DNA from 3 places in the Hydrogenophaga sp. OTU3427 genome. Region 3 is predicted to be linked to each of the others. Evidence: predicted binding sites of a transcription regulator. Region 3 holds the regulator's gene; each other region holds the start of a gene.
The links. The regulator sigma-54, encoded in region 3, starts transcription at its own class of promoters, with help from an activator protein. The targets are predictions, from matches to a motif close to TGGCANGNAANCTGCTTT.

Region 1 (9,895 bases), on a different contig from region 3:
CGGGAAGGTGGGGGATGTGTCGTTTCATGGTGTCTCCTGCTGATGGGGTGGTCGGAGCCAAAAAGGCAATAAGCGTGCCATTCGCCGGCCCGACCTTGCCCGCAGGGTGTGCGCCCTCTGGCGGTCTCCAACGGGCGGCCCGGCCCTGGCCTGTGCGCTGTTCCAAAACGGATCACCGGTGTGATCCACCGCTGTTCGCTGTGTCAAGCGGGCCACGGATTTCCGCGGGTTAACCCTTGATTTCGTTGGGATTTTCCCGTGGCCGGGCTTTTGCTAGGTGGTTGAACACTGTCACAGAACAAAGGACAATTTGGTGGACACACAAGACAGAGCAACCGAGGAGACAAGTCCCGAACTGGCCCTGCCACCGATGGAGTGGGACAGCGGGACCTGGACCCTCGCAGCCGACCATGCTGGAGACCCCATGCGGGATGCCGCGTACACGCCGACCAATGACCGCCCCGCGTCCCAGGCCGAATGGGACCTGGAGGGCGAGCGCCACCGCGCGCTGATCGCCGAATCGCACCAGCGTTCGCGGGGCTACGGCATCAGCTCCGACGACCGGCCGGATTTTTCCAACAAGGGACGGGTCGCGGTCAACGAGGCGCGCGACGAGAACAAGTTCCTGTTCCAGCACGCGGCACCGGTGATGGAGACCCTGTTCGAGCAGATCGCCAACACCCACAGCATGGTGTTGCTGACCTCGGCCAAGGGCCTGGTGCTGCATTCGCTGGGCGACACCGACTTCCTGGAGAAGGCCTCGCAGGTGGCGCTGCTGCCGGGGGTGGACTGGTCGGAGCAGAGCAAGGGCACCAACGCCATTGGCACCGCGCTCAAGGAAGAGCAACCGGTGATCGTGCATGGCAACCAGCACTACATGAACGCCAACCAGTTCCTGACCTGCTCGTGCACGCCCATCTTCGACCCCTTCGGCCAGGTGATCGGCGCGCTGGACGTGACCGGCGACTACCGCAGCTTCCACCAGCACACCATGGCCCTGGTGCGCATGTCGGCGCAGATGATCGAGAACCACATGTTCGCCGACATCTTCCCCAAGGCGATCCGCATCCATTTTCACACCCGCTCGGAATTCCTGGGCACCCTGGTCGAAGGCATCGCGGTGTTCTCGCCCGAGGGCCGTTTCCTGTCGGCCAACCGCAGCGCGCAGTTCCAGCTCGGGCTGTCCTTCAACGCGCTCAAGACCCACACCTTCTCGTCGCTGTTCGGCATCCCGGTGTCGCAGCTCTACGAACTCTCCAGCAGCGGCATGCCCAAGCCGCACCTGCTTTACCTGCACAACGGCGTGTCGGTCTGGTGCCGCTTCAAGTTCAAGCAGGCCGGGCAGTGGTTCAACGGCGTGTCGACGTCGGCCCCGCAGGACAGTGCCGACGAGGCCGCGCCCGTGGTGGTGTCCGCCCCGGCGCGCGCGGCACCGGCGGCCAAGCCCCGCCTGTCCACCCTCAAGTACCTGGACACCGGCGACGCGCAGGTGGCCACCGTGATCCAGAAGCTGCGCATGGTGCAGGGGCGCGACATCCCCGTCATGATCCTGGGCGAGACCGGCACCGGCAAGGACCTGCTGGCCCAGGCCATCCACGGCGATTCGGCGCGCGCCGGGCAGCCCTTTGTGTCCGTCAACTGCGCCTCCATCCCCGAAACCCTGATCGAGTCCGAGCTGTTCGGTTACGAGGAGGGCGCCTTCACCGGCGCGCGCAAGAAGGGCGCCATCGGCAAGATCCAGCAGGCCAACGGCGGCACGCTGTTCCTCGACGAGATCGGCGACATGCCCAAGCAGTTGCAGGCGCGCCTGCTGCGCGTGCTGCAGGAGCGCCGCGTGAGCCCGCTGGGCTCGCACCGCGAGGTCGACATCGACGTCGCCGTGGTCTGCGCCACGCACCGCAACCTCAAGGAGCTGATCGCGCGCGGCGACTTCCGCGAGGACCTCTACTACCGCCTCAACGGCCTGGTGGTGCGCCTGCCCGCGCTGCGCGAGCGCACCGACTTCGACCTGGTGGTGCAGAAGATCCTGGGCACGCTGTGCGACAGGGGCCAGGTGGTCACGATCTCCGAGGACGTCATGGCCCTGTTCCGGGGCTACCACTGGCCGGGCAATTTCCGCCAGCTGCACAACCTGCTGCGCACGGCGGTGGTGATGGTGGGCTCGGGCGGTGCCATCCAGCGCATGCACCTGCCCGACGATTTCCTCTCGGAGCTGCGGCCGGTGGTGCCCACGGCCGCCGTGCGGCCCGAGCGCGTGCCCAGCGGCGTGGACCCCGAGGTCGCCTACCCCGACACGGCGCCCACCTGGGCCCAGGCGCCCCGCGAGCCCGAAGGCGGCAGCCTGCAGGACGTGGCCCTGACCGCCATGGCCCGGGTGCTGCGCGAACACAAGGGCAATGTGTCGGCCGCGGCCAAGGCCCTGGGGGTATCTCGCAACACCATCTACCGGAAAAAAGACCAGCTACCGCCTGACGTCTGGGGGTGAACCCACCCCCGTCGCTTGCCCGCTGCGCGTGGCCGCATCCCCCCTCCAGGGGGCGACACCAGCCGTCCGGCGGAGCCGGCCCGGCGGTGTCTCCCGGTGGGACACCTACCGATCGGGAGCTTCTCCCTTGTTCATCCAAAGCGGCTCCAGTTCGCGCCACGCGCGCAACACGTTGAAGCCCTGGCGCTGCGCGTAGCCGGCCCAGTGGGCGAAATCCGGAAGGGCGAGGGTCGCTGCTTCGCTGGCGTGCCGGCCGCTGTCCATGGCGGCCCAGACCGCGTCGCGCAAGGCCCGCAGGTAGCGCCGGGTGGATTCGAGTGTCGGCACGCGGCCGCCCTCGGCCGACGAGGCGGTGCCGCCGATCACCACCTGGGGCCGCAGCGCATCGATCACCGTCAGCGCACGCAGCCAGCCGCTCAGGCTGCCTTGCGCCAGTTCGGGCAGGCGGTCCCCGTACACCAGTCCACCTGCCCACAACACGCGTTGCGCGGGCCACCACAACAGCAGGTCGTCCTCGGTGTGGGCCTGGGCCACACGCAGCACCTGCAACTGTTGCCTGCCCACGGTCAGCCGCTCGCCGTGGGCCAGCGCGCGGTGGGGCCACACGACGGTGGTGCCCGCCAGGGCCTGCGCGCCGGCGGCCTCGGTGATGTGTGCCAGGCACTGGTCGCAGCGCTGGCGCATGCCCGCCTGCGTGCCCGGCGTGGCCACGATGTCGAGCTGGCCACGGTGCTGCAGGTCGGCGAAGGCGGCGTTGCCCAGCACGTTCTCGGCGTGGGCGTGGGTGTTGACCACCCAGCGCACGCGGGCGCCAAAACGGCAGGTCAGCGAGGCCCGCACGCGCTGGCCGTGGCGCAGGCTGGGGCCGGGGTCCACCACCAGCGCCTCGCCGCCATCGATGAACACGCTGGTGGTGGCCACATGGCCCTGATTGGCGGTGCTGATGTCGGCGGGCGCCGCCGGCTCCCACACCCACACGCCGGGTGCCACCGCGCGCCAGGGCACGGGGGCCTGGGTGTCGCAGGAGGGCGCGGGCGTGGCGCAGGCGGCCAGCACCAGCGCGGCCAGCGCGCCCACCAGGTGGCCCAGCCAGCGGCTCATCGCTGCACCACGGCACGCAGGGCCAGCAGCAGGGCCGGCTCGCCGCCGAGGTGCCCGGCCACGGGCCAGTGGGCGCGGGGCGGCTGTGTGCCGGCGTCCCGCGCGGCGGCCGTGCCCACGGCCAGCCAGCGCCGGCTGTTGGCGGGCGGGCACACGGCGTCACAACGGCCATGCACCCAGTCCACCGGCACACCGTGTTGCGCGAGCTGGCGCACCGCGCCGTCCAGTGCGCCAGGGCGCACGAAGCCGCGCCGCTGGAGGTAGCGCGCCTGGATGAGGAATTTGATGGCCTGGCCGTGGTCGCCGCGTGTGCGGCCGGGCCGGTGCCGGCTGGCCAGGCCGCGGCGGTGGGCGCGGCGGGTCTGGGCCCAGGCGCGGCGGGCCGCATGGTGGGCGCTGCCGGCCGGGGTGTGCCGCAGCGCCCGCCACTGTCCGTGTTGCACGGCCGCCTGCTCCAGCAGCTGCCAGGCGCGCACCTGTTGTGTTGCAACAGCGAGTGTTCCAAATTGCAGCACCTGTGACAGCCGGGCACGTTGGGCGGCGCGGTTGGCGTAACACGCCGGGGGTGGGGCGCGGCTCAGCAGGCGGTCGATCTCGCGCCGGCTCAGGGCAAACCCGCCCCTGAGCACCAGCGAGGCCACGCGCCCGGGGTGGCGCTGCGCGTAGGCCAGGGCCAGCACCGTGCCCCAGGAGCCGGCCAGCACATGCCAGCGCGCGAGGCCCAGGTGCTGGCGCAGGCGCTCCAGGTCGGCCACCAGCTGCGCCGTGTGGTTGCCACGCAGGCTCCCACGGGGCGTGGAGGCGCCAGCGCCGCGCTGGTCGGGCAGGATCACGCGCTGTGTGTTCAGGTCAAAAGGCGCCAGCAGGCCGGCGCTGCTGCCGCTGCCGGGGCCGCCGTGCAGGACCAGCCAGGGCGTGCCGCTGCCCTGGCCCACCTGCCACCAGGCCATGTGTGCGCCGCGCGCCAGCGGCAGCCGGTGCGGGGCTGGCCAGGCCTTTGAAGAGGGGGCCTGGCGGCGTGGTGGGGGTGCGGAATTGCGGGGCAGGGCCATGGCATCGATATTGCTTTGAATGCCTCGCAAGCCGAGGTGTGGAACACATGCCCAGGTGAGCAGACACATTCCGTGCCAACCATTATTGGAGACAAGTTATGCAATGGACCACCCCCGCCTTCACCGACATGCGCTTCGGTTTTGAAATCACCATGTACATCGCCAACCGCTGATCCGCGGCGTGTTCGTACCGGCGCACGGGTGTTTCACGCGTGCGCCTTTTTTTGTCCTTGTGAGGCGCACACATGCTTGTTCGGGTCCTGGGTTCGGCCGCCGGTGGCGGATTCCCGCAGTGGAACTGCAATTGCCCCAACTGTGACGGCCTGCGCCGCGGCAGCATCCGCGCCACGGCGCGCACGCAGTCGTCCATTGCCGTGTCGGCCAACGGTGTCGACTGGCTGCTGGTCAACGCCTCGCCCGATGTGCTGACCCAGTTGCGTGCCGCGCCGGCGCTGCAGCCGGCCCGCGCCATCCGCGACAGCGGCATCGCCGCCGTGCTGCTGATGGACGCCCAGATCGACCACGTCACCGGCCTGCTGATGCTGCGCGAGCGCAGCACGCCGCTGCCGCTGATGGCGACGCCCGAGGTCTTGTCCGACCTGAGCGACGGCCTGCCGCTGACCCGTGTGCTGTCGCACTACTGCGGCGTGGCGCCGTTGCCGCTGGCGCTGGACGCGCCGCAGGCGGTGCCGGGCCTGCCCGGCGTCACGGTGCTGGCCCTGCCGCTGCCGTCCAAGCCGCCGCCGTATTCGCCCTTCCGCGAACGGCCGCGCCGCGGCGACAACATCGGCTTGCTGCTGGCCAACCCGCAGACCGGCCGGCGCCTGTTCTACGCGCCTGGCCTGGGCGAGGTCAGCGACGCCGTGCTGGCGACCATGCGCGGCTGCGACGTGGTGCTGGTGGACGGCACCTTCTGGACCGAGGACGAGATGATCCGCATGGGCCTGTCGCGCAAGGCCGCGGCCGAGATGGGCCACCTGCCGCAAAGCGGTGCCGGCGGCATGATCGCGCAGCTCGACCGCCTGCCGAGCGGCGTGCGCAAGGTGCTGATCCACATCAACAACACCAACCCCATCCTGCGCGACGACGCGCCCGAACGCGCCGAGCTGACGGCGCACGGCATCGAGGTCGCCTTCGACGGCATGGAAATCGCATTCTGAGCAAGAACACCATGGACATCGCACACACCCATACCCTCGATACCGTGGCCCCGCCCTGGAGCCGCGACGAATTCGAGCAGCACCTGCGCGCCAAGGGCAAGGCCTACCACATCCACCACCCATTCAACGTGCGCATGAACAGCGGCGGCTGCACGCCGGACGAGATCCGCTGCTGGGTGGCCAACCGCTTCTACTACCAGATCTGCATCCCGCGCAAGGACGCCGCGATCCTGGCCAACATGCCCGACCGCGCCGAGCGCCGCCTGTGGGTCGAGCGCATCCTCGACCACGACGGCTACGGCGACCACCAGGGCAACGCGGCCGGTGGCATCGAGGCCTGGACGCGCCTGGGCGAGGCGGTGGGCATTGCACGCGACGACCTGTGGTCGCTGCAGGGCGTGGTGCCGGCCGTGCGTTTCGCCTGCGATGCCTACGTCAACTTCGCGGCCCGCGCGCCCTGGCAGGAGGCGGTGTGTTCCTCGCTCACCGAGATGTTCGCGCCACAGATCCACAAGGACCGCCTGGCCACCTGGCCGCTGCACTACCCGTGGATAGAGGCCTCGGGCCTGAGCTATTTCCGCAGCCGCATCCCGCTGGCCAGCCGGGATGTCGAACACGGCCTGCGCGTCACGCTGGACCACTTCAGGACCCGAGCCGACCAGGTGCGCGCGCTGGACATCCTGCAGTTCAAGCTCGACATCCTCTGGACCATGCTGGACGCCATCGAGAAGGCTTCGCAATGAATACCGCCGTGCTGCCCGAGCGCCCGCGCCTGGCGCGCCTGTTCCGCATGCAGTACGAGCCTGTGCAGACCGCCTGGGTGCTGCTTTATCCCGAGGGCATGGTCAAGCTCAACGACAGTGCCGCCGAGATCCTGCGCCGCTGCGACGGGCAGCGCAGCGTGGACGAGATCGTGGCCGAGCTGGAGACCCAGTTCGCGGTGTCGGGCCTCGGCCCCCAGGTGAGGGACTTGTTGCAGGAGGGCCAACGCCGTGGCTGGATTGCCTGACCCCCTTGTGCCGGCCGAGGTGTCGCCGCCGCTGTGGCTGCTGGCCGAGCTGACCTACCGCTGCCCGCTGCACTGCGTGTTCTGCTACAACCCCACGCAACACGCGCGCCTGCAGCAGGAGATGGACACCGCGCAGTGGGTGGACGTGATGCGCCAGGCGCGTGCCCTGGGCGCCACGCAACTGGGTTTTTCGGGCGGCGAACCGCTGTTGCGCGACGACCTGGAGGAGCTGGTGCAGGAAGCCCGCGCCATGGGCTACTACACCAACCTCATCACCTCTGGCGTGGGTTTCAACGAAACGCGCGCGCGCCGCCTCAAGGACGCCGGGCTGGACCACATCCAGCTGTCCTTCCAGGACTCCACGCGCGAGCTCAACGACTTCCTGAGCCACACCAAAACCTTCGAACTCAAGCAGAAGGTGGCGCGACTGATCAAGCAGCACGACTGGCCCATGGTCATGAACTGCGTGCTGCACCGGCACAACCTGCCCCACGTGGACAAGATCATCGAGATGGCGCAGGCCCTGGACGCCGAGTACCTGGAACTGGCCAACACCCAGTATTACGGCTGGGCCTGGGTCAACCGCGACCAGCTCATGCCCACGGCCGAGCAACTGCGCGAGGCAGAGGCCGTGGTGCAGCGCTACCGCGCTGAAGCCGACAACCGCTGCCGCATCCTGTTCGTGGTGCCCGACTACTTCGAGCAGCGGCCCAAGGCCTGCATGAACGGCTGGGGCGCGGTCTTCCTGGCCATCGCGCCCGATGGTGTGGCCCAGCCCTGCCACAACGCGCGCAACCTGCCCGGTCTGCAGCTGCCACGGGTGCAGGACACGCCGCTGGCCGACATCTGGGCCCGCAGCACCGCCTTCAACGCCTACCGCGGCGAGGCCTGGATGAAGCCGCCCTGCCGCGACTGCGACGAGCGCCACAAGGACTTTGGCGGCTGCCGCTGCCAGGCCTTTCAGATCACGGGCGACGCCGCCCAGGCCGACCCGGTGTGCGGCAAGTCGCCGCACCACGACCGTGTGGTGCAGCTGGTGCGCCAGGCGCCCAGCCGCCGCGAGCAGCCCATCGTGTTCCGCACCGACGCGGCCTCGCGCGAGCTGCACCCCCTCTGAGAACGCATGGCAACGCCCCCCAGCACCGCCGCCGGCAGCCAGGCCCACCGCCAGATGCTGGGCGCCTGGCTGGTGCGCCAGCTGCCCGGCGCGCGCGCCGCTCCGGTGGCGCTGGAGCGGGGCGGGCAGGGCCTGTTCCTGCTCTGGCTGGCCTTCATGGGGCTGCTGTGGTTCGGTGCCGTGCTGATGTGGCGCCAGGGCCTGTGGCACCGGCTGGTGGAGGCCGACCCGACCGGCCTGACCGTGGTCATCGTGCTGCTGTTCACGGGCTGTTCGCTGTGGGTGGGCCAGCGCGCCTGGCGCCTGGGGCGCGAACGCGAACAGCTCGACCGCTGCCTGGCCGACCCGGACGGCGCACCACTGCCCAGTGGCTGGAGCGGTGCATTTCTGAAAGGCTGTGCACGCCCCGGCGCCGACCGCGGCACCTGGCAGCAGGTGTTGGGCGAACAGGCGCACGGCCCGCACGAGATGGCCTGGTGGCTCAACGGCATACAGCTCAAGCTGGGCCTGCTGGGCAAGGTGATCGGTTTTTCCATCCTGGCGCTGCAGCTGGGGCAGATGGACAGCTTCGACCCCAGCCAGTCGGCCCGCCTGCTCAAGAACCTGACCGGCGGCCTGGGCATTGCGCTGCTGACCACCATGACCGGGCTGAGCGGCAACATCCTGCTGGGCCTGCAGCTCATGCGCCTGGACCGCTTCGCCGACGCGCTGGTGGCCGATGCCCTGCTGGCGGCCGAGCGGGCGCGTTGCGATGCGCCGGAGGCCCCGTGAAGTGAAAAGACCCCCACGCCCTTCGCTCCGCGTATCGCTGCCCCCCAAGGGGGCGCAACAGTGCCTTCGGGCGGCCGGGCGGCACTGACATGGCCATCGGCCGCCGCGTGCGGGACACCGAGACCGACCCGTTCTACGACATGTTGTTCAACATGCTGATCGCCTTCGTGTTCTGCTTCGTGGTGGCCATGTTGTCCTTCAACCCGCTGGCCCGCAAGGCCGGCGACATCCCGGCCAAGGCCGAGTTCATGGTCACCGTCTCCTGGCCCGACCACAACCCCAACGACGTTGACGCCTGGGTGCAGGAACCCAGTGGCAAGGTCCTGTGGTTTCGCCAGCGCGACGCCGGCATGCTGCACCTGGACCGCGACGACCGGGGCGCCAAGAACAACACCCTGATCGTCAACGGCCGCGAGATCAGCAGCCCCTACCGCCAGGAGATCGTCACCCTGCGCGGGGTGGTGCCGGGCGAATACGTGGTCAACGCCCACTACTACGACAGCGCCGACCAGCAGCCGGTGGACGTCAGCGCCACGGTGGTCAAGATCAACCCGCAGGCCGAGGTGATCTACACCGGCACGGTGCAGATCCCGCGCAAGGGCGACGAACGCACCCTGGTGCGCTTCACGCTGGACAGCAGCGGCCGCGTGACCGACCTCAACACCCGCCCCTTGACCATCGTGCAGCGCGCCGGGCTCTGAGATCGCAAACACGTTCTGAACACCACTCCGCCATGATTCCCGCCGTCACCTCCCAACTCACCCTGCTGGCCATCGTCTATGCGCTGCTGGCCTTTTTGCTGCTGTGCCTGTGCCTGGCCACGCGCTGGCACTGGGCGGTCAAGGCCGTGGGCGTGCTGCTGGTCAGCGGCTTCTACGCCTTCAGCCACCAGGCGCTGCTGGGTGTCTCGGGGTGGCCCAGCGACGACGAACTGCCGCGCCGTTTTGTGCTGCTGTCGGCGGTGTTCGACGAACCCAGCCCGGCGCGCAACCAGCCCGGTGCGATCTACGTCTGGGTCAACCCGATGAAGGACAACCAGCCGCTGGCCATGCCCAGGGTGTTCCGCCTGCCCTACGAAAAGGACCTGCACCGCCTCCTGGGCGACGGCATCAAGAAGGCGCGCGAGGGCAACACGCAGATGGGCAGCACCGAACCCCTGCGCGGTGCGGGCGGCTTCGCCTGGCTGCGCCCCGCCGGCAA
Region 2 (9,895 bases), on a different contig from region 3:
CGGCTGGGCAGGGGCTGGCGCATCAGCTCGCCGATGTCCAGGCCCTGCTCGGCGCTGCGCGCCAGGGTGTCGCGCACCCACAGCAGCCAGTCGCGCGTCTGCTCGATGCCGGCGTGGCCGCGGTGCACCGGGCCGTGGCTGGGCACGACCACGCTGTCGGCCGCCAGCAGGGTGTCGAGCCGCGACAGGCTGGCCAGCCAGCGCTCGATGTCGGCATGGGGCGTGGTGGGCACGCGCTGCGCGAACACCAGCCCGCCCGCGAACAGCACGCCGGTGCCGTGATCCAGCAGCACCAGGTCGTCGCCGGTGTGGCCTTGCAGCCGCAGCAGCTGCAGCCTGTGCTGGCCGATCTGCCACGCGCGCGGCGCCACGGCCTCGCGCGCCGGCGTGGATTCGGTGCCCGCCATCCAGCCGCCACACAGGCGGTAGAGGTTGTCGGCGTAGCTCGGCCCTTCGGCCACCATGCCGGCCATGCTGCCCGCCAGCGCGGCCGTGGGCGTGTCGGTCCAGGCCTGGTTGCCGAAGAAGTAGTCGGGGTGCTGGTTGAGGTTGAGCACCAGCACCACCGGCTCGGCCGTGAGGCGTTCGATCGCGCGGCGCTGCTGCTCGCCATAGCGGCGTGAGGGGCCGGTGTTGACCACCACCACGCCCGCGCCGGTGGCGATGAAGCCGGTGTTGATGATGTTGCAGCCGTTGGCGGGCCGGAAGTCGTCCACCGCGCCTTCGATGACCCAGGTGCGCGGGGCGATCTGGCGCGGCGTGAGCGCGTAGTCCAGCGTGGCCTGCGCGCGCGCGGGCAGGGGCGCCCATTGCGCGAGCAGGGCCAGCACAACCGCGAGCACCCGCCGCGTCATGCCGCCACCTCGGCCACGATCAGGTTGCCGTTGTTGTCGCGCCCGCTCAGGCGCAGGGGGGCCTGCGGGCGCTCGCCCAGCTCGAAGGTCAGCAGCGGGTTTTCCGACACCGGCTCGTGCAGGGCCAGCCGCCACAGCGGGCGCTGCTGGGCGTCGGTCAGCTGCAGCTGTTCGATGTAGAAAGCCGGGATGCCGGCCACCAGGCCGGTGTCCATGGGGTGCATCACGCGCAGGCGCAGCCGGTGGCTGCCCTCGATCACGTTGGGGAACAGCCGCGCCTGCACCTGGCCCAGGGTGCGGCTCCAGGAGCCGTCGGCGCGGGTGAGGCCGGGCACCGTGCAGCCGCCGCCGGCCGCCTGCACCCAGGTGCCGCCCACGTGCCACTGGCCGTCGCGCGTGAGCACCATGGCGCGCACCGGCGAGGCCTGCTCCAGGCGGAAACGAAAGGCCAGCATGGGCAGGGCGCGCAGCGGCTCGAAGTCCAGCACCTCGCGCACCGGGTTGCGGTCCACCACCACCCGGATGCGCGCGATGCCACCACCGCTGCCGGCCAGCGCGCGCGCGTCCACCAGCAGCGGCACGTTCATGGCGTCGTCGGCGAAGGCCGGGCCCAGAACCTTCACTTCCTGGCTGAAGCGCATGGGGCTCTGGCCCAGGTGCTGGCGGCGCAGCGTGGGCCAGGTCATGGCGCCCAGCGGGTCGCCACCGGTGGGGTCTTCCTGGGCCCGGGCCGTGGGCAGCGCCAGGCCGGCGCCCAGTTGCAGCAAGGTGCGACGGGCGTGCATGTTCAGCCTCCTCCCTTTTGTTTGATCCAGCCGCGCTGCGGGTCGTAGCCCCACCAGGCCAGGCCGAAGAAGACCGCGCCACCCAGCAGCACCACGGCCCAGGACAACGCGTTGAACTGGCCGTACATGGCAAAACGCAGGGCCTCCACCACGTGGGTGAAGGGGTTGAGCTGTGCCAGCTGGAACAGCCACCAGGCGCCCGATTCCTCCAGCTTCCACAGCGGGTAGAGCGCCGGGCTGATGAAGAACATGGGGAAGATGACGAAGTTCATGGTGCCGGCGAAGTTCTCCAGCTGCTTGACGTACACCGACAGCATCAGCCCGAGGGCCGCCAGCAGCGTGGCACCGCAGACCATGGCCAGCAACAGGCCGGGCGCGTGGGCCAGCTCGAAGCGGCTGCCGAAGCCCCAGGCGATGGCCAGGAACACGGCCATCTGCAGCAGCGACAGGCTGGTGCCGGCGAGCAGCTTGAAGGCCAGCAGCCAGCCGCGTGGCAGTGGCGCGGTGAGCAGCAGGCGCATCACGCCCATCTCGCGGTCGTAGACCATGGAGAGCGAACTCTGCATGCCGTTGAAGAGCGCGATCATGCCCAGCAGGCCGGGCAGCATGTAGACCGAATACTCGATGTAGGTCTCGTAGGGCGGCACGATGGCCACACCGAAGACGTTGTGGAAGCCGGCCGAGAACACCACGAACCACAGCAGCGGACGCACCAGGGCGGAGGCCAGGCGCGAGGGCTGGCGCAGGAACTTGCGCAGCTCGCGGCCCACCACCGCGCGCAGGGCGCGCAGCAGGTGGAGTCCCCGGCCCACGGGATGGGGTGCGTAGGCGGGCGCGCTGCTCAGGACTTGGCCGGACATGTGGACTCCTTCTGGTCGACGCCCAGGGTGTCGAGCACCTCGGTCGGGTGCAGCACGCCGTCCAGGGGCGCGGTGCCCACGACGCCGTCCACGTGGCTGATGAACAGCGGCTGGCGCAACTGCCCGTCCCAGGGGCGAAAGCTCAGGCGCGGGCCCTTGAAGCCGTCCAGGCCGATGGCGCCGCCGCGCAGCCGCGCCAGCTGGGTGGCGATGGGCGCCTTGGGGTTGTCGGCCAGCACCGTGGCCACCGCCTTGACCGCCATCCAGGCCGCCCAGTCGTGACCGGCCATGGGCCGCTGGGCCGCGCGCATGAAGCGGCGCGAGAGCTGCGGTCCGCCGTTGCGTTCCCACTGCGGGTGCCAGGCCAGCGCCACCAGGCCGCTGGCGCCGGCCACCGGGCGCGGCCACTGGGTGGCGTAGGGCAGGCCACGGGCAAATTCGCCGTCGGCGTCCATCACCGCCACCACCTCGTGTTCGCGGTCACCGGTGAGCAGGCGTGGGTTGGCCAGATCGCGTTCGCGCGGGTCGCCGGAGAGCTTGAAGGGCCGGGTCGCCACCAGCTTGAGGCCGTAGCGTTTCGCGGAGCGGTTCATCGCCTCGCCCATCAGCTGATCGTCCGGCGAGGGGCCTTGCAGCAGCAGCAGTTTGCGCCAGTTGCGCGCCGCCAGGTACTGCGCCAGGGCGTCGCTGCCCATCTGCTGGCTGGGCAGGGTGTGCAGCAGGTGGGGGGCGCACTGGGCGCCGCGCAGGGCATCGTCCGCCTGCGAGGTGTTGATCACCAGCGCGCCGCCCAGCGCGGCCGGCGCGGCGGCGACCAGCTGGCGCAGTTCGGGCGTGGGCAGGGCGGCCACGATGTGCTGCACCTTGGCCGCCTTCAGGTCGGCCAGCAGCCTGGGCAGGCCGTCTGCGCCGGGCAGCACGGCGTCGATGAGCCTGAGCGAGACACCGGCGGTGTCCAGCTCCACCCGGGCGTCGTCGGCACCCAGCTGTGCCGCGGCCCAGGGACTGCCGCCCGGGTGGCCGGGGTAGGCGCGCTCCAGCCGGCGCGGCGCGTAGCGCGCGTCGCCGGCCAGGCTGACCACCGCCACGTTCACCGTGGTGTTGGCGGCCCACCCCGCCGGGGCGAGCAGCGTGGTCAGCAGGACCAGAGCGGCGCGGCGCATCAGGGCGTCACCAGCACGGTGTGGGGCACGCGGCCCACGGGCACCGAGCGCAGCGCCTTGCCGGCCTGGGTGTCGACCAGGCTCATGTCGTCGGACAGACCGTTGGCCACGTACAGCGTCTTGCCGTCGGGGTGCAGGGTCAGGCCCCAGGCGCGTTTGCCCACCAGCACCTGGCGTCTGACCTGGCGCGTCGCCACGTCCACCTCGGCCACGTGGTTGGCCCGGCCCAGGCCCACCCACACGGTCTTGCCATCGGCGCTGGGCGCCAGGCCCACGGGCGTGATGTCGCTGGCGCGCATGCCGGGCACCTTGAACTCCACCGTCGCCAGGGTCTTCTGGTCGGTGGTGGCCAGCACCGTCACGCTGGCACCCAGCTCGTTGCTGACCCACAGCTCCTTGCCGTCGGCGGCCAGGGCAAAGCGGCGCGGGCGGTTGCCGACCTTGATGTTCTTGAGCACCTTGCGGCTCTGCAGGTCGATCAGATGGACCACGTTGGCCACCTCGGAGGTGACGTAGGCGGTCTTGCCGTCGGGCATGACCAGGATGCCCTCGGGTTCGCCGCCGGTCTTGACCTCGAACAGCTTGCCGCCTTTGTCCAGGTCGTAGGCGGCCATCACGTTCTCGTCCTCGATGGAGACGTAGGCGGTCTTGCCATCGGGGCTGAGGTCGAAGATCTCGGGGCTGTCGCCCAGCGCCACGGTGCGGGTCATGCGCCCCTGGGCGAGGTCGACGATGCCGAGCTGGTTGCTGTCGCCGCAGCAGACGTAGAGCTGGCTGCGGCTGGCGTTGAACATCATGTGGCGCGGGCGCTGGCAGACGTCGATGCTGCCGACCCGTTCGCCCTTGCCGTCGAACACATGGACCTTGTGGTCCTTCTCGCTGGACACGTAGACGCGGTTGGCGGGGGCGGACTGTGCGGCGGCCGTGGCGGCCAGGCCGAGGGCCAGCGCGGCAGCGGCGAGTGGGCGCAGGCCAGTGGGCCAGGCCATGGACCAGGGGGTTGTCATCTTTGTCTGTCTCCTCATGGGCTGGTGGTCAGCCTGTTGTGTGAGCGTTTAAGCAAAAACGATGCCTGAAAAGCGGGAACGTTATTTGCTTTCACGCAGCTTCATGCCCCGCCCCAACCCTACAACAAGCCCGGCCCAGCCGGGTGGCCGGAGACAATTGCTCAAGACCGTCCTGGGTGCCACCGGCCTCGGGATGGCAGGGCTGTGGCCGGCCATGGCCACGGCCACCACCGCGGCCACCCGGCCCATGGGCTGGCCGCACAAGCCGCTGCAGCTCATCGTGCCCTGGCCCGCGGGCGGCGCCACCGACCTGACCCTGCGCATCCTGTGCGAGGAGGTCGCGCCGCTGCTCGGACAGCCGGTGGTGATCGTCAACCGCCCGGGCGCGGCCGGCACCCTGGTGGCCTCCCTGCTGAAGGCCGCGCCGGCCGATGGCCACACCCTGGGCCAGGTGCCCATCACGGTCTACCGCCACGCGCTCATGAACGCCGTGCCCTGGGACCCCGTGACCGACCTCAGCCCGGTGATCCAGGTCTCGGGCACCACCTTCGGACTGCTGGTGCCGGCCAAGAGCCCGTGGCACAGCCTGGCCGACATGCTGGCCTGGGCCCGTGCCCGGCCGGGCGAGCTGCTGATGGGCTCGACCGGCATCGGCAGCACGCCCCACCTGGCGATGGAAGACATCCTGCTCCAGCACGAGCTGCGCTACACCCACGTGCCCTACAAGGGCACGACCGAGCAGATGCTGGCGCTGGCCTCGGGCAACCTCATGGCCGGTGTCAACTCCACCGGCTTCGCGCCCTGGGTCGATCAGGGCGCGCTGCGCCTGCTGGCCGTGTTCGGCGCCAGCCGCAGCCCACGTTGGCCCGAGGTGCCCACGCTGCGCGAGCTGGGCTATGAGCGGGCGGTCTATACCTCGCCCTGGGGCCTGGCCGTGCCACGCGGGGTGGACGAGGGCACCGTGCAGGTCCTGCACGACGCCTTCCACCAGGCCATGCTCCGGCCGCGCCACATGGCCGAGTTGGCCCGCTACGATCAGCAGGTCGAGTACCTGGACACGGCGGCCTACCGGCGCGCGGTGCTCGACACCGTGGCGCGCGAAGCGCGCCTGCTGCGCCGCCTGAACCTGTTGGCCACACGTTGAGAACCCCCATGACCCCCACCCTGCTGCGCGCCGACCGGCTCCACAAATCCTATGGTGCCAAGGTCGCGCTCCAGGACGTGAGCCTCACGCTCGCGGCCGGAGAACTGGTGGTGCTGCTCGGCCCCAACGGCGCCGGCAAGTCCACGCTGATGCAGCTGCTCACCGGCCTGTTCAGCCCCGACCAGGGCGGCGTCGAGGTGCTGGGGCACGACATGCGCACCCAGGCCAGCCGCGCGCTGGCGGGCCTGGGCGTGGTGTTCCAGCAGACGGCGCTCGACCTCGACCTCAGCGTGACGGCCAACCTGCTGTTCCACACCGACCTGCACGGCCTGCCACGCGCCGTGGCGCGCGAGCGCATCGACGATGGCCTGCGGCGCATGGGCCTGGACGGGCAGGCCGGCGCTGCGCTGCGCAGCCTCTCGGGCGGCACGCGGCGCAAGGTCGAGCTGCTGCGCGCGCTGCTGCATGCGCCGCGCGTGCTGCTCATGGACGAGGCCACCGTGGGCCTGGACCCGGCCTCGCGACAGCAGATGCTGGCCCTGGTGCGCGCCCTCACGCGCGAGCAGGGCGTGGCCGTGTTGTGGGCCACCCACCTGATCGAAGAGATCGAACAGGCCGACCGCCTGGTGGTGCTGCACCAGGGGCAGGTGCGCTTCGCCGGCACGGTGACGGCCTTCACCGAGCAGGCGCGGGACAAGAGCCTGCAGGACGAGGTGCTGCGGCAGTTCGATCCGGTACGCTGAGGGTTGCACAGGGGACGCCCGGGCGCCGCGATCGCGCCTATCATGGCCGGCGCGTTTCGCGCGCCATCGACACCCCACCCGCCGCCGCCATGTCCAAATTCTTCCAGTTCATCGCCGAGCGCCTGAGCGCGATCAAGGCCGGGCCGGCCGTGCCGGACGCCGCACCGGGCGGCGCCCGCCCGTGGGACACCGAGGGCCGCTACGACGACAAGATCATCAGCGCCGGCTCGGCGGTGCAGCTGATCCCGCCCGGCAGCCACGTCTTCGTGGGCACCGCCTGCGCCACGCCGCGCACGCTGGTGCAGGCGCTGGAGCAGTTTCCCCACAAGGCGCCCGACCTGGAGCTGGTGCACTTCTTCACCGATGGCATGGTGCCGCACGACGCCGAGGGCCGGGCGACCACGCGCTACCGCCACCGCAGCTTCTTCGTCGGCGCCGACATCCGCGCGGCGGTGCGCGCCGGCCAGGCCGAGTACCTGCCGATCTCGATCGCACGGGTGCCCGAGCTGATCGGCGTCGGTCGCATCCCGGTCGACGTCGCGTTGATCCAGGTCTCGCCGCCCGACCGCTTCGGCTACGTCAGCCTGGGCGTGTCGGTGGACGTGGTGGCCGCCGCCGTGCAGAAGGCCAAGCTGGTGATCGCCGAGGTCAACCCCCACATGCCCTGGACCCTGGGCGACTCGGCCATCCACATGGACCAGATCGACCACCTGGTGCCGGTGGACACGCCCATGATCGAGTTCCACCACCAGTTCGCGCCCGAGGTGGTCGAGCGCATCGCGCGCTACATCGCCGGCATCATCGAGGACGGCTCCACGCTGCAGATCGGCCTGGGCCGCATCCCCAACGAGGCGCTGAAGTACCTCGACGACCGCAAGGACCTGGGCATCCACTCCGACGTCATCACCGATGCCATCATCCCGCTGCTGGAGCGCGGCATCCTGACCGGGCGCAACAAGAGCCAGCAGCGCGGCAAGATCGTCACCAGCTTCGCCATGGGCACGCGCAAGCTCTACGACATCATCGAGCGCAACCCGCTGTTTTCCTTCCAGCCCATCGACGTGGTCTGCGACCCCTTCACCATCGCCGCCCAGAAACAGATGGTGTCGGTCACCCAGGCCTTTGCCATCGACCTCACCGGGCAGGTCTGTTCCGACCAGTTCCAGGGCGAGTTCTACAGCGGCATCGCGGCCCAGGGCGAGTTCCTGCGCGGCGCCTCGCGCTCGCCCGGTGGCAAGGCCATCATCTGCATGGCGTCCACCACCGACGACGGCGAGGTCTCCCGCATCCGCCCCATGCTGCTCGAGGGCGAGGGCGTCACCGTGCCACGCTCCGAGGTCCATTTCGTCATCACCGAATACGGCGTGGCCTACCTGTTCGGCAAGGGCATGCGCGAGCGTGCCATCGCCCTCATCCAGCTGGCCCACCCCAAGTTCCGCCAGGGCCTGCTCGACGAGGCCCGGCGCCTGGGCTACCTGCCCGCCGACCAGACCCTGCAGAACCTGCGGGCCTACGAGGTGGAGGCCGAGCGCCACGTCACGCTCAAGGACGGCCGCCAGGTGCTGCTGCGGCCCTCGCGCGCGGCCGATGCGGAGGGCCTGCGCGACCTGTTCTTCAAGCTGCCACCCGACGACATCTTCACCCGCTTCTTCCGCCGCGTGCACGCGCCCACCCACCAGGACATCGAGCGCCTGTGCAACTTCAGCAACGAGAACGAGGTCGGTTTCGTGGCCGTGACCGGTCCGCGCGAGCAGGAGGTCATCGTCGGCCAGGCCTGCTACTTCAACAATGTGCGCACCAACCTCGCCGACACCGCCTTCATGGTCGATCCGCGCTGGCAGGGCTCGGGCCTGGGCAGCGCCATGCAGCAGCGACTGATGGAGCATGCTCAGGCGCGTGGCGTGCAGGGCTTCGTGGCCGACATCCTGCCCCAGAACGCCAAGATGATCGCGCTGGCGCGCCGGGGCTCGGACAAGGTCACCGTCGAGCGCGACGAGGACTCGGTGCACGTGACCGTGCTGTTCTGACCGCGAGGCCGCGCCCACGATCTGCAAGGCGGGCACGCCCACACGCAAGGCGGGCTGCGGCTTGGCGATGGACGCCAGCCGCGGTCAGCCGGCCGCGCCGTGCCCGGCCGCGCCCAGCGCCTGGCACTGGCGCCGGTACGCCTGCAGGGTGGCCTGGGCCCGCCCGAGGACCGTGTCGGCCGGGTAGCCGCCCTCGGCCAGGCTGCCGTAGCCTTGCCCGCACAGCAGCTCCATGCCCTCGCTGGCCCGTTCGGCCGTGTGGATATGGAAGACACCGCGCGCCACCGCGTCCACCACCTGCGGATCGAGCATGAGGTGGCGGCGGTTGCGGTGCGGGATCAGCACGCCTTGCTGGCCGGTGAGTCCCAGGCGGGCGCAGAGGCGGAAATGGCCCTCGATCTTTTCGTTGACGCCGCCCACCGGCAACATCTCACCGTGCTGGTTGATGGCGCCAGTGACCGCGATGCCCTGGGCCAGCGGCAGCCCCGACAGGCTGGACAGCAGCGCATAGAACTCGGCACACGAGGCCGAGTCGCCCTCGACGCCGTTGTACTCTTGCTCGAACACGACGGTGGCGTTGAGCGCCAGCGGCGCGATGTGGGCGAACAGCGAGGCCAGATGCCCGTGCAGGATCAGCACGCCCTTGTCGTGGATGGGTCCGGAGAGCTTGACCTCGCGCTCGATGTTGACCAGGCCCTTGTCGCCCGCGTGCGTGCGCGCCGTCACCCGCACCGGGAAGCCGAAGCTGTGGTCGCCGGTGTCGACCACGGTCAGGCCGTTGACCTGGCCCACCCGCTCGCCCTGCAGATCGATCAAGCGTTCGCCGTCGACGATGGTGTCCTGCAGCCGCTCCTCCATCGCGTTGTGGCGGTGGTGCCGGGCCTGGCGCGCCGCCGCCACATCGGCGGCATCCACCAGGGGCGCGCCACGCTGGCGCGCCAGCGTCGCGCTTTCCATCAGCAGCGCCTCGGTGTGGGCGAAGATGGCGCTCTGGCGCACCTGGTCCTCGGCCTCGCGGTGGGTTTCCTCGAGCAGCGCGGCCACGCCGGCGGCGGTGAAATGGGGCAGTCCCAGCCGCCGGCAGGTGTGGGCGACGAAGGTGGCGGTGGCCAGGCGGGTGTCGGCCTGGGCCCGGAAGCTGTCGGCGAAATCGACCTTGCAACGGAAACGGCGGGCGAACTCGGGGTCGCCCTCCTGCACCGCGTAGTAGTCCTCGACCGAGGCGATCAGCACCAGCTTGACCTCGGCGTCCACCGCCTCGGGCTCCAGCGACAGGGTGGCCATGGGCGCGAACATCGTGGCAGGCTCCTCG
Region 3 (9,895 bases):
GTCGGCCGCGCGGGTGCCGGCCACACCAGCCGCGGCGATGCGCTCGCCATACGGCGGGTTGAGCAGCATCACGCCGGGGGTGTCGGTGGGCGGCATGCGTTGCAGGGCGTCACCGCCGCGCAGCTCGATGGCCTGGGCCACGCCGGCACGCTGGGCGTTGCGCTGCGCGAAGTCGACCATGCGAAAGGCCACGTCGCTGCCGAAGATGAAGGGTTTCTGCCCCTGCGGCCAGGGCTTTTGCGCCGCCTGGGCCTGGGCCTTGATGCCCTGCCACACGTGCGACTGGAAGGGCAGCAGCTTCTCGAAGGCAAACCGGCGCGTGCTGCCGGGCGCGATGTTCAGCGCCATTTGCGCCGCCTCGATCAGCACCGTGCCACTGCCGCAGCAGGGGTCGTACAGCGGTTGGGCCGCGCCCTGGCTGCCGTCCCAGCCGGTGGCGGCGATCATGGCCGCGGCCAGGGTTTCCTTCAAGGGCGCGTCGCCCTTGTCCTCGCGCCAGCCGCGCTTGAACAGCGGCTCGCCCGAGGTGTCGATGTAGATCGAGCAGTGGCTCTCGGTCAGGTGGGCGAAGACCCGCACGTCGGGCCAGGTGGTGTCGATGTTGGGGCGCTCGCCGGTCTTGTGGCGCAGGCGGTCGCAGACGGCGTCCTTCACCCGCAGGGCGGCGAAGTTCAGGCTCTTGAGCGGGCTGTGCTGGGCCGTGATCTCGACCTTGAGCGTGTGCCGCGGCGTCATCCAGATTTCCCAGGCCACGTCGCAGGCGGTGGCGTAGATGTCGTCTTCGCTGCGGTAGGGCTGGTAGGCCAGTTCCACCAGCACCCGCTGGGCCAGGCGGCTGTGCAGGTTGAGCAGCATGGCGTCGCGCCAGCTGGCCTTGATCAACACGCCGCCGCGCGAGCGCGACATGTCGGCATCTGCCACACCGACGATGCGTTTCACCTCGGCGGCGAGGAAGTCCTCCACGCCGGCGGCGCAGGGCAGAAAAAGCGTCAGTTGGTTCATGTGTACCTTTCGATCCGCCGCCGGACCGCCTCTGGGCGGATCGGGCCCCCGGGGGTCATCGTTTTCTCAGATTGGCCGGCGCAATGCGCAGCGCCTCGCGGTATTTGGCCACCGTGCGGCGGGCGCATTCGATGCCTTGCTCCTTGAGCATCTCGGACAGCTGGTTGTCCGACAGCGGCTTGGCCAGGTCTTCCGAGGCCACGAACTGCTTGATCAGCGCGCGCACGGCGGTGCTGGAGGCGTTGCCGCCGGTCTCGGTGCCCAGGCTGGAGCCGAAGAAGTACTTGAGCTCGTAGGTGCCGAAGGGCGTGGCCATGTACTTGGCGGTGGTCACGCGGCTGATGGTGGACTCGTGCAGGCCCAGCTCGTCGGCGATCTCGCGCAGCACCAGCGGGCGCATGGCGAGTTCGCCGTGCATGAAGAAGTTGCGCTGGCGCTCGACGATGGCGCTGGACACGCGCAGGATGGTGTCGAAGCGCTGCTGGATGTTCTTGATGAACCAGCGCGCCTCCTGCAGCCGCTGCTGCATGCCGGCCGCGCCTTCGCCTTTTTCGCCGCGGCCCTGGCGCAGGGCGTTGGCGTAGATGTCGTGCACCCGCAGGCGCGGCATCACGTCGGGGTTGAGCTGGACCTTGAAGCCGCGCCCGGCCTTGGTGACGATGACGTCGGGCAAGATGGCGTTGCGCTCCACGTTGACGAAACGCCGGCCCGGCTTGGGCTCCAGGTGGCCGATCAGTGCCAGGCCCTCGCGCACCACGGCCTCGTCGAGCCGGCAGGCGGCGGCCAGGCGTTTGGTGTCGCGGCGGGCCAGCAGGTCCAGCGGCTGGGCGCACATGGCCAGCGCGGCCTGGGCGGCCGGGCTGTTGCGCAGCTCCTCGATCTGCAGGCGCAGGCATTCGGCCAGATCGCGCGCGCCCACGCCGGCCGGGTCCATGTGCTGCAGCCAGTGCAGCGCCAGGTTGAGCGCCTGTTCGGTGGCTTCGCGGGCCTCCAGGTCGTCGCCGGCCAGCGCGGCGGCCAGGTCGGCGATGGGCTCGTCCAGGTAGCCGTCGTCGTTGAGCGACTCGATCAGGAAGTACAGCGCCGCGCGCTCTTCCTCGTTGAGCCGCAGGCCCAGCGCCTGCTGGTGCAGGTGGGCCTGAAGGCTGATGTGTTCGCTGGCGAGCTCGGCGGCGCTGGCGGTTTCCTCGTCGTGCGGGTCGTTGCGGTTGCGGGGCGCGGCCTCGCCGCCCCACTCGCCGTCGTCGGGCGTGAAGGAGACGGTGCCGTCGCCTTCCCAGTCGGGTTCGCTGCCGCCGACTTCTTCGCTGAAGTCATCGCCTTCGCTGCTGGAACTGTTGCTGCTGCTGGCGTTGTCCGCGCTCCATTCGCTGACCAGATCGCCGGTGCTCACCGGCGCGTCCACCGCGTCGACGCCAAAGGCCTCGCGCTCGGCCACTTCCTCGCTGCGTTCCAGAAAGGGGTTCTCGTCGAGCATCTGCTCGACCTCCTGCGCCATCTCCAGCGTGGAGAGCTGCAGCAGCCGGATGGACTGCTGCAGCTGCGGGGTCAGCGACAGGTGTTGGGAGACACGAAGCGAGAGGCTTTGTTTCATGCCGCTCACATTCGGAAGTGTTCGCCGAGGTAAACCCTTCTGACGTCGGCATTCTCGACAATTTCCCCCGGCGTGCCCCGGGCCAGCACGCGGCCCTCGTTGATGATGTAGGCGTGGTCGCAGATGCCCAGGGTTTCGCGCACGTTGTGGTCGGTGATCAGCACGCCGATGCCACGCGATTTGAGGAAGCCGATGATGCGCTGGATCTCGATCACGGCGATCGGGTCGATGCCGGCGAAAGGCTCGTCCAGCAGGATGAAACGCGGGTTGCTGGCCAGGGCTCGGGCGATCTCCACCCGGCGGCGTTCACCGCCCGACAGGGCCGGTGCCGGCGAGGAGCGCAGGTGCGAGACGTGCAGGTCCTCGAGCAGTTCCGTGAGGCGCTGCTCCAGCGCCGCGTGGGTGTAGGGCTTGCCCGTGGCCGGGTCGGTCTGCAGCTCCAGCACGGCACGCACGTTGTCTTCCACGCTGAGCTTGCGGAAGATGGACGCTTCCTGCGGCAGGTAGCCCAGGCCCAGGCGCGCGCGGCGATGGATGGGCAGGCGCTCCACGGCCTGGCCGTCGAGGGAAATCTGCCCGGCGTCGGCCCGCACCAGGCCCACGATCATGTAGAAGGAGGTGGTCTTGCCGGCGCCGTTGGGCCCCAGCAGGCCCACCACCTCGCCTTCGTCCACCGCCAGCGACACGTCCTTGACCACCTTGCGGCTGCCATAGGCTTTTTGCAGGCCACGCGCTTCCAGCCGGCGTTTGATGGCCGGCGTGGCGGGGTGGGTGGCGAGCGGGACGGCGGCGCTCACCGCTTGCCCTCGCCCAGGGCCGGTGTGGCTTTGAGGTCGGGGGCGGGCGCGGTCACCGGGGCCGGGCCGCTGGTGTCGCCCTTGGGCACGGGGGTGAGCATGGCGCGCACGCGCCCGCTCGGGTTGGCGGGGGTGCGCGCGGCCGCGCCGCCGTCGACCGTGAACACGTCGGCGTTGTTGTCGTACACGATGGTGTTGCCCGCGGTCTCGTCGTTGAGGCTCGCGCCCCGGTAGCGGCGCAGCACGGCGCGGCCGATGAAGCGCACCGTGTCGGCCTGGCTGTCGTATTCGATGCGGTCGGCCACGCCTTCGATGTATTCGTCCACCACGTCGCGCTTCTGCCGGAAGAAGGCCTGGGTGCTGGTGTTGCCCAGCACGGTGCCGAACTGCTGGCCCTGCGGTCCCTGGCGCACCTCGATCTGCTGGCCACGGATCACGATGCTGCCCTTGTTGACCACCACGTTGCCGGTGAAGACGCTGGTCTGGCGGCCATCCTCATGGCGCAGGCTGTCGGCCTCCACATTCATGGGCTGGTTGCGGTCTGCCTTGGCGGCCAGGGCCGCGGCACCGGACAGCAAGCCCATGGCCAGCAGGCCGGCCTGGCAGGTGCGGGTAAACGTGGTGCGGGTCATCGGCGTGTAGGGCATGGAAATTGCATGGCATTGTAAGCGTGCACTTTGCCGTGTGCGCTCCGGGCCGGGCACAAAAAAGCCCGCTGGATCGCAGCGGGCTTTGGGGGACGGCGCCAAGGGCGCTTATTTCGCGCTTCGCGACTGGGCAATCAGGTGCTCGGCCACTTGCAGCGTGCGCGGCATGTTCTGCGCCAGCGAACCCGAGGTGAAGTATTTGCCGGCGATGCCCAGCGAGGGCACGCCGTCCACCTGGTAGGCGTCCTGCAGCTGGCTGGCGCGGCGGGCCTTGCCCGCGACGCCGAAGGCGTTGTAGACCTCCAGGAACTTGGCCCGGTCCACGCCCTGCTTGGCGATCCAGTCGGCGATCTGCTCCTGGGTCGTCAGGCGCTGCTTTTCGGTGTGGATGGCGTGGAACACCTTGCGGTGCAGTTCCTCGACCTTGCCCAGGGCTTCCAGCGCGTAGTACAGGCGCTGCTGGGGCACGAAGTCGTCGCGGAAGGCCACCGGCGCGCGCTTGACCACCACGTGGGCCGGCTGCTTCTTGGCCCAGGCGTCAAACGTGGGCTCGAAGGCGTTGCAGTGGGGGCAGCTGTACCAGAAGAACTCGATCACCTCGACCTTGTCGGCCGGGGCGTCGACCGGGGCCGGGCGGCTGAGCTTGAGGTAGTCGGTGCCTTCCTTGAAGGCGGTCTGTGCCTGGGTCTGGGCGGTGCCCAGCAGGCCCGTGGTGGCGGTGCCGGCCATCAGCACAGCTTGGGTGAAATCACGACGTTGCATTTTTCAACAATCTCCTTGCCATAACGGCGGTTGCCTCCCATGGAGCGCCGCACCGCAGCAAAAGTTCAAAAAAGCGTGAACGGCGGCGGGTCGGCGCTTCAGCGCTGCACACGCACCAGGGCCGCGTCGATGTTGTTGCCGGCCAGCTTGGCCTGGGTCGCATCGGCGTCGGCCTTGGCGCGGTGGGGGCCGGTGCGCACCCGGTAGACGGTCTGGCCGGCCTGTTCGCGTTCGCTGATCTTGGCATCGAAACCCAGCATGGCCAGTTTGGCGCGCTGGGCCTCGGCGTCGGCCGCGGTGCGGAAGGCCCCGGCCTGTACGAAGTAGACAAACGGATCGGCTTCGGTCCCGGCGGTGGCCGGCGCGGCCGTCGCCGGGGCCGCCGCTGTCTGGGTGCGGCTGCGCGCCAGATCGCCCAGCGGATCGGCCGAGGCGGCAGGCTGTTTGACCGCTTCCGGCTTGACGGCCGGTGTGGGCGCCACGGGGGCGGGTTTGCCTTCGGACTTCACCGCGCCCTCGGTCGGCTCGGCCTCTGGCTTGGGCGCGGCGGCGGGCTTGCTGCCCGCCAGGCCGGCGTTGGGGTTCCAATTGCGGTTTTTCTCGGCCTCGATGGCGTCCTGCGTGGGCTTGCGCGACACGCCGCGGTCGACAAAAGGCACCGGCACCTTGGTCACGTAGACCGCCACGGCCAGGGCCAGGCCCAGACCCACCAGCAGGCCGACCACAAAGCCGATCAGTGTTCCACCCAGTTGCTTGTTCATGCTTGTCACATCTTTTGCGGCGCGCTCACGCCGAGCACGGCCAAGCCATTGTGCAGCACCTGCGCGGTGGCCGCGACCAGCGCCAGGCGCGCGCGTTTGACGGCCTCCTCCACCACCAGGATGCGCTCGGCGTCGTAGTAGCTGTGGTAGCTGGCCGCCAGCTCGCGCAGGTAGAAGGTCACGTCGTGGGGCGCGAAGTCGGTGGCGGCGGCGCTCAGCATCTCGGGGTACTTGGCCAGTTGCAGCAGCAGGGCCTGGGCTTGCGGGCCGGTGAGGGCCGAGAGGTCGGTGTCCCGCAGCGTGGCCACATCACCGCCCCACGACGCCAGCACCGAGCAGATGCGCGCATGCGCGTACTGCACGTAGTACACCGGGTTGTCGTTGTTCTTCTGGACCGCCAGGTCGACGTCGAAGGTGTATTCGGTGTCGGGCTTGCGGCTGAGCAGGAAGAAGCGCACCGCGTCCTTGGAGGTCCACTCGATCAGGTCGCGCAGCGTCACGTAGCTGCCGGCGCGCTTGGAGATCTTGACCTCCTCGCCGCCGCGCATCACGCGCACCATGGTGTGCAGCACGTAGTCGGGGTAGCCTTGGGGGATGCCCACGCCCGCGGCCTGCAGGCCGGCGCGCACGCGGGCGATGGTGCCGTGGTGGTCCGTGCCCTGGATGTTGATGACCTTGGTGAAGCCACGTTCCCATTTGGCGATGTGGTAGGCCACGTCGGGCACGAAGTAGGTGTAGGAGCCGTCGCCCTTGCGCATGACGCGGTCCTTGTCGTCGCCGTAGTCGGTTGACTTCAGCCACAACGCGCCGTCCAACTCGTAGGTCTTGCCGGCCTCGCGCAGCTTCTGCACGGTGGCGTCCACCTTGCCGCTGGTGTAGAGGCTGGATTCCAGGTAGTACTGGTCAAACTTGACCGAGAAGGCCTGCAGGTCCAGGTCTTGCTCGTGGCGCAGGTAGGCCACGGCGAACAGGCGGATGTCGTCCAGCGCGTCCACGTCGCCGCTGGCGGTGAAGGCGCGGTCGTCCGAATGCACGGTCTTTTTGGCAAGGTAGTCGGCCGCGATATCACCGATGTAGTCGCCGTTGTAGGCCACCTCGGGCCATTCGGCGTCGCCCGGCTTGAAGCCCTTGGCGCGCAGCTGGGTGGACGTGGCCAGGGTGTTGATCTGCACACCGGCGTCGTTGTAATAGAACTCGCGGTGCACGTCCCAGCCCTGGGTCTCGAACAGGTTGCAGATCGCGTCGCCCAGGGCGGCCTGGCGGCCGTGGCCCACGTGCAGCGGACCGGTCGGGTTGGCCGAGACGAACTCCACCAGCACACGTTCGCCGCGCGCCGGCTGCTGGCCAAAGCTTGCGCCCGCGCCCAGCACCTCGCGCACCACCTGCTGCTTGGCGGCGGCTTTGAGGCGGATGTTGATGAAGCCGGGGCCGGCGATGTCGATCGCCTCCACCCACTGCCCAAAGGCCGGCGTGGCCAGCAGCGCGTCGCGCAGCTGTTCGCCCAGCTGGCGTGGGTTGAGTTTGAGTGGCTTGGCCAGCTGCATGGCGGCCGTGCAGGCGAAATCACCGTGGGCGGCCACCTTGGGCGACTCGAAGGCCGCCTTGGCGCCGGCGCCGGGCGAGAGTTTTTCCAGCTCACCCGCGAGGGCGGCGAGCAGTTCGTTTTTGGCTTGGAGCATCGGCGGATTTTACGAGCCGGCTGTTTCAAGGGCACCACAGCGCTGTTACATGTGCTTCAAGTTTCTTGCCACCCGGCGGATTTTTGGGTGTGATGCGCGGCGGTGCCAATCCCGGCGCCAACCCCAATCAGGTGAGGAACCTTCGATGAAACTGTCTCTTGTTGCCCTGTCCCTGGCCGGTTTTGCCTTTGTGGCACAGGCCCAGACCGCCGCACCCGCCGCTGCCGCGCCTGCGGCCACGGCCCCCGCACCTGCCGCAGCCCCCGCTGCCGCGCCGGCCGCCAAGGACGCCAAACCCGCCAGGGCCCCCACCGCACAGAACAACCGAATGTCCGAATGCAGCGCCGACTTCAAGGCCACCGGCAAGGACGGCAAGGAACGCCAGGCCTTCATGAAGACCTGCCTGAGCGCCAAGGCCGCCGATGGCCGCAAGGCGCAGAACGAGAAGATGAGCCAGTGCAGCACCGAGTTCAAGGCCACCGGCAAGGAAGGCAAGGAGCGTCAGGCCTTCATGAAGACCTGTCTCAAGGGCTGATCGGCCGTCACCATTTGGGCGCGATGACCGCGCCCGGAAGGACGTCGTAGGGGGCCGCCCAGCCCGGCAGCTGGCGCAGCCGGGTCAGCCAGGCGCTGATGGCCGGGTAGCGGCCCTCGATCTCGTAGCCGCTTTCCTCCACCGGATAGAACAGGTAGCCGCAGAGCGAGATGTCGGCAATGGTGGGCGTGTCGCCCACCATGTACGCCCGCCCGGCCAGATGCTTGTCCACGATGCCGAAGGCGTTGTCCAGCCGGCCTCGCAGCCAGGCCATGACCGCGGGGTCGGGCGCCGTGGGGCCAAAGGCCTTCATGAAGCGGTAGGTGGCGAAGTAGCTGGTGAACTTGTGGTTGTCGAACAGCAGCCAGCGCAGGACCTCGAGGCGTTCGTCCTCGGACGCTCCGCCGAAGGCGCCATGCCGCTGCGCCAGGTGGGTGAGGATGGCGCCCGACTGCGTGAGCCGTCGCTTGCCATCGTCCAGCACCGGCACCTCGCCCATTTCGTTGGTGCTCTCGCGCCACTCGCCGGTGCGGGTGACGCCGTTCATGAAGTCGACGAAGCGGGCCTCCCAGGGCTGTTGCAGGGCGCGCAGGAGCAGGGCGACCTTGTAGGTGTTGCCCGATTGGCTGAAACCGTGGAGTTGGTACATGGTGGTGTCTCAGGTGATGGGGGTTCAGGGCTTGTTCTTGCGTGGCTTGTCGAACTTGCGCCAATATCCGAAGGCTTCTTCGTGGACCTCGAAGTCCAGTTCGGAGACCCGGGCCAGCAGCCGTTCCTGGGCGTCGGCCACGGCCTGGTTGTAGATGCTGGGGCCGATCTCTTCGAGGAAAAAGCCCAACAAGCCGCTCGCCGCGATGTTGCCGATCTTTTCGTCCATGTGTTCGCGGAAGTAGCGCTCGATCGAGGCCACGGCCTGGGCCCGATCCGCTTGGGTGAGTGCTATGCCCATGGCCGCGTCACAAGGCCTTGCCGTCGAAGTGGTGCACGGGAATGGTCGCCAGGTCGAGGTTCTCGACGCACCGGAGGTTGACGGCCGCCACGGCGTTGCCCTGGGGGTCCTTGCCCTCGCCAAAGGGATGGATGCCGCAGACGGTGCAAAAGTGGTGCTGGATGACGTGCTTGTTGAACATGTAGGTGCCCATCGCCGTCGCGGGCGGGGCGAGCTGGAGGCTGGCGCGGGGCACAAACCACAGCAACGAGCCCTTGCGCGAGCAGATGGAGCAATTGCAGGCGAGCGCGCTGTCGATGTCGCCGCTCACTTCGAAGCGGATGTTGCCGCAATGGCAGCTGCCGGTGTACGTGGTCATGGTGGGGCCCCTGGGTGGGTTGAGGACATGACGCGATGATGAACCAAAGTGGGCGCTTTCGCCGGCGATCAAGCCAGGTGCTTGCGCGCCGCCGCTTTCACCGCCGCCGTGAGCCGCTGGGCCGAGGGTGACTCGCGCGCCCAGTGCTGCCAGTACAGCGTCACGTCCACCGTGGCGCCGGGCAACACCTCTTCCAGCGCCGGGTGTTGCCGCAGGTGCTGCTCGGGCACCATGCCCCAGCCCAGGCCCAGGGCCAGCGCGACCTCGAAGGCATCCACCGCCGGCGCGAAGTGCCGTGGGTACTCGGGCTGGTGCAGCTCGAAATGCTGGGCCAGGAAGGCGTCCTGCAGCGCGTCCTTGCGGTTGAAGATGATGGCCGGCTGTGCCAGCAGCTTGTGCACCGACACCGCGCCCGTGGCCGTGCGGCAGCGCGCCGCGAGCTCGGGCGCCGCCACGCAGCGGTAGCGCATTACGCCCAGCGGCTCGGCAACGCAGCCGCGCATGGCTTCGGCCAGGGTGGTCACGCAGCCCATCACATCGCCACTCTTCAGCGCGTCGTGGGTGTGGTCCTGGTCATCGATCAGGATGTCCAGCAGCAAGCGGTGGCGCTGCAGCAGCGGCGCGACGCCGGGCAGGAACCAGCCCGCCACCGAGTCGGCGTTGATGGCCACACCCAGGGTCTGCCACGCGCGTTTGGCGCCGGCCTGCTGGCCCTGCAGCCCGGCCAGCAGATCGGCCTCCATGGAGCGCACCTGTTTCACGTGCGCCAGCAGCGCCTGGCCGGCGGCGGTGGCGCGCACCACCTTGCCGC

Region 1: a site for sigma-54 is predicted at 4,638-4,655, ahead of pqqA (pyrroloquinoline quinone precursor peptide PqqA). Genes of this name have one in related genera too.
Region 2: a site for sigma-54 is predicted at 4,719-4,736, ahead of AAHB17_RS12730 (PQQ-dependent catabolism-associated beta-propeller protein). Genes of this name have one in related genera too.

What each region holds. Positions count from the first base shown of each region.
Region 1 covers NZ_JASATI010000019.1:7,260-17,154, forward strand. The annotation lists gene pedF (cytochrome c-550 PedF) at 1-28, opposite strand, end outside; gene AAHB17_RS12630 (sigma-54-dependent Fis family transcriptional regulator) at 425-2,485, shown strand; gene AAHB17_RS12635 (MBL fold metallo-hydrolase) at 2,591-3,586, opposite strand; gene AAHB17_RS12640 (alpha/beta fold hydrolase) at 3,583-4,536, opposite strand; gene pqqA (pyrroloquinoline quinone precursor peptide PqqA) at 4,737-4,811, shown strand; gene pqqB (pyrroloquinoline quinone biosynthesis protein PqqB) at 4,884-5,798, shown strand; gene pqqC (pyrroloquinoline-quinone synthase PqqC) at 5,810-6,541, shown strand; gene pqqD (pyrroloquinoline quinone biosynthesis peptide chaperone PqqD) at 6,538-6,807, shown strand; gene pqqE (pyrroloquinoline quinone biosynthesis protein PqqE) at 6,800-7,924, shown strand; gene AAHB17_RS12670 (hypothetical protein) at 7,931-8,695, shown strand; gene AAHB17_RS12675 (hypothetical protein) at 8,785-9,396, shown strand; gene AAHB17_RS12680 (hypothetical protein) at 9,429-9,895, shown strand, end outside.
Region 2 covers NZ_JASATI010000019.1:21,714-31,608, forward strand. The annotation lists gene AAHB17_RS12710 (quinoprotein relay system zinc metallohydrolase 1) at 1-854, opposite strand, end outside; gene AAHB17_RS12715 (quinoprotein dehydrogenase-associated SoxYZ-like carrier) at 851-1,639, opposite strand; gene AAHB17_RS12720 (ABC transporter permease) at 1,642-2,499, opposite strand; gene AAHB17_RS12725 (branched-chain amino acid ABC transporter substrate-binding protein) at 2,481-3,662, opposite strand; gene AAHB17_RS12730 (PQQ-dependent catabolism-associated beta-propeller protein) at 3,662-4,669, opposite strand; gene AAHB17_RS12735 (tripartite tricarboxylate transporter substrate binding protein) at 4,773-5,813, shown strand; gene AAHB17_RS12740 (ATP-binding cassette domain-containing protein) at 5,822-6,556, shown strand; gene AAHB17_RS12745 (GNAT family N-acetyltransferase) at 6,646-8,583, shown strand; gene AAHB17_RS12750 (Lon protease family protein) at 8,668-9,895, opposite strand, start outside.
Region 3 covers NZ_JASATI010000011.1:22,317-32,211, reverse strand. The annotation lists gene AAHB17_RS08870 (THUMP domain-containing class I SAM-dependent RNA methyltransferase) at 1-1,002, opposite strand, end outside; gene AAHB17_RS08865 (RNA polymerase factor sigma-54) at 1,058-2,596, opposite strand; gene lptB (LPS export ABC transporter ATP-binding protein) at 2,602-3,393, opposite strand; gene lptA (lipopolysaccharide transport periplasmic protein LptA) at 3,390-4,040, opposite strand; gene AAHB17_RS08850 (thiol:disulfide interchange protein DsbA/DsbL) at 4,149-4,802, opposite strand; gene AAHB17_RS08845 (SPOR domain-containing protein) at 4,901-5,563, opposite strand; gene argS (arginine--tRNA ligase) at 5,569-7,242, opposite strand; gene AAHB17_RS08835 (PsiF family protein) at 7,388-7,777, shown strand; gene AAHB17_RS08830 (glutathione S-transferase family protein) at 7,785-8,426, opposite strand; gene AAHB17_RS08825 (DUF2164 domain-containing protein) at 8,451-8,726, opposite strand; gene AAHB17_RS08820 (GFA family protein) at 8,734-9,084, opposite strand; gene argP (HTH-type transcriptional regulator ArgP) at 9,153-9,895, opposite strand, start outside.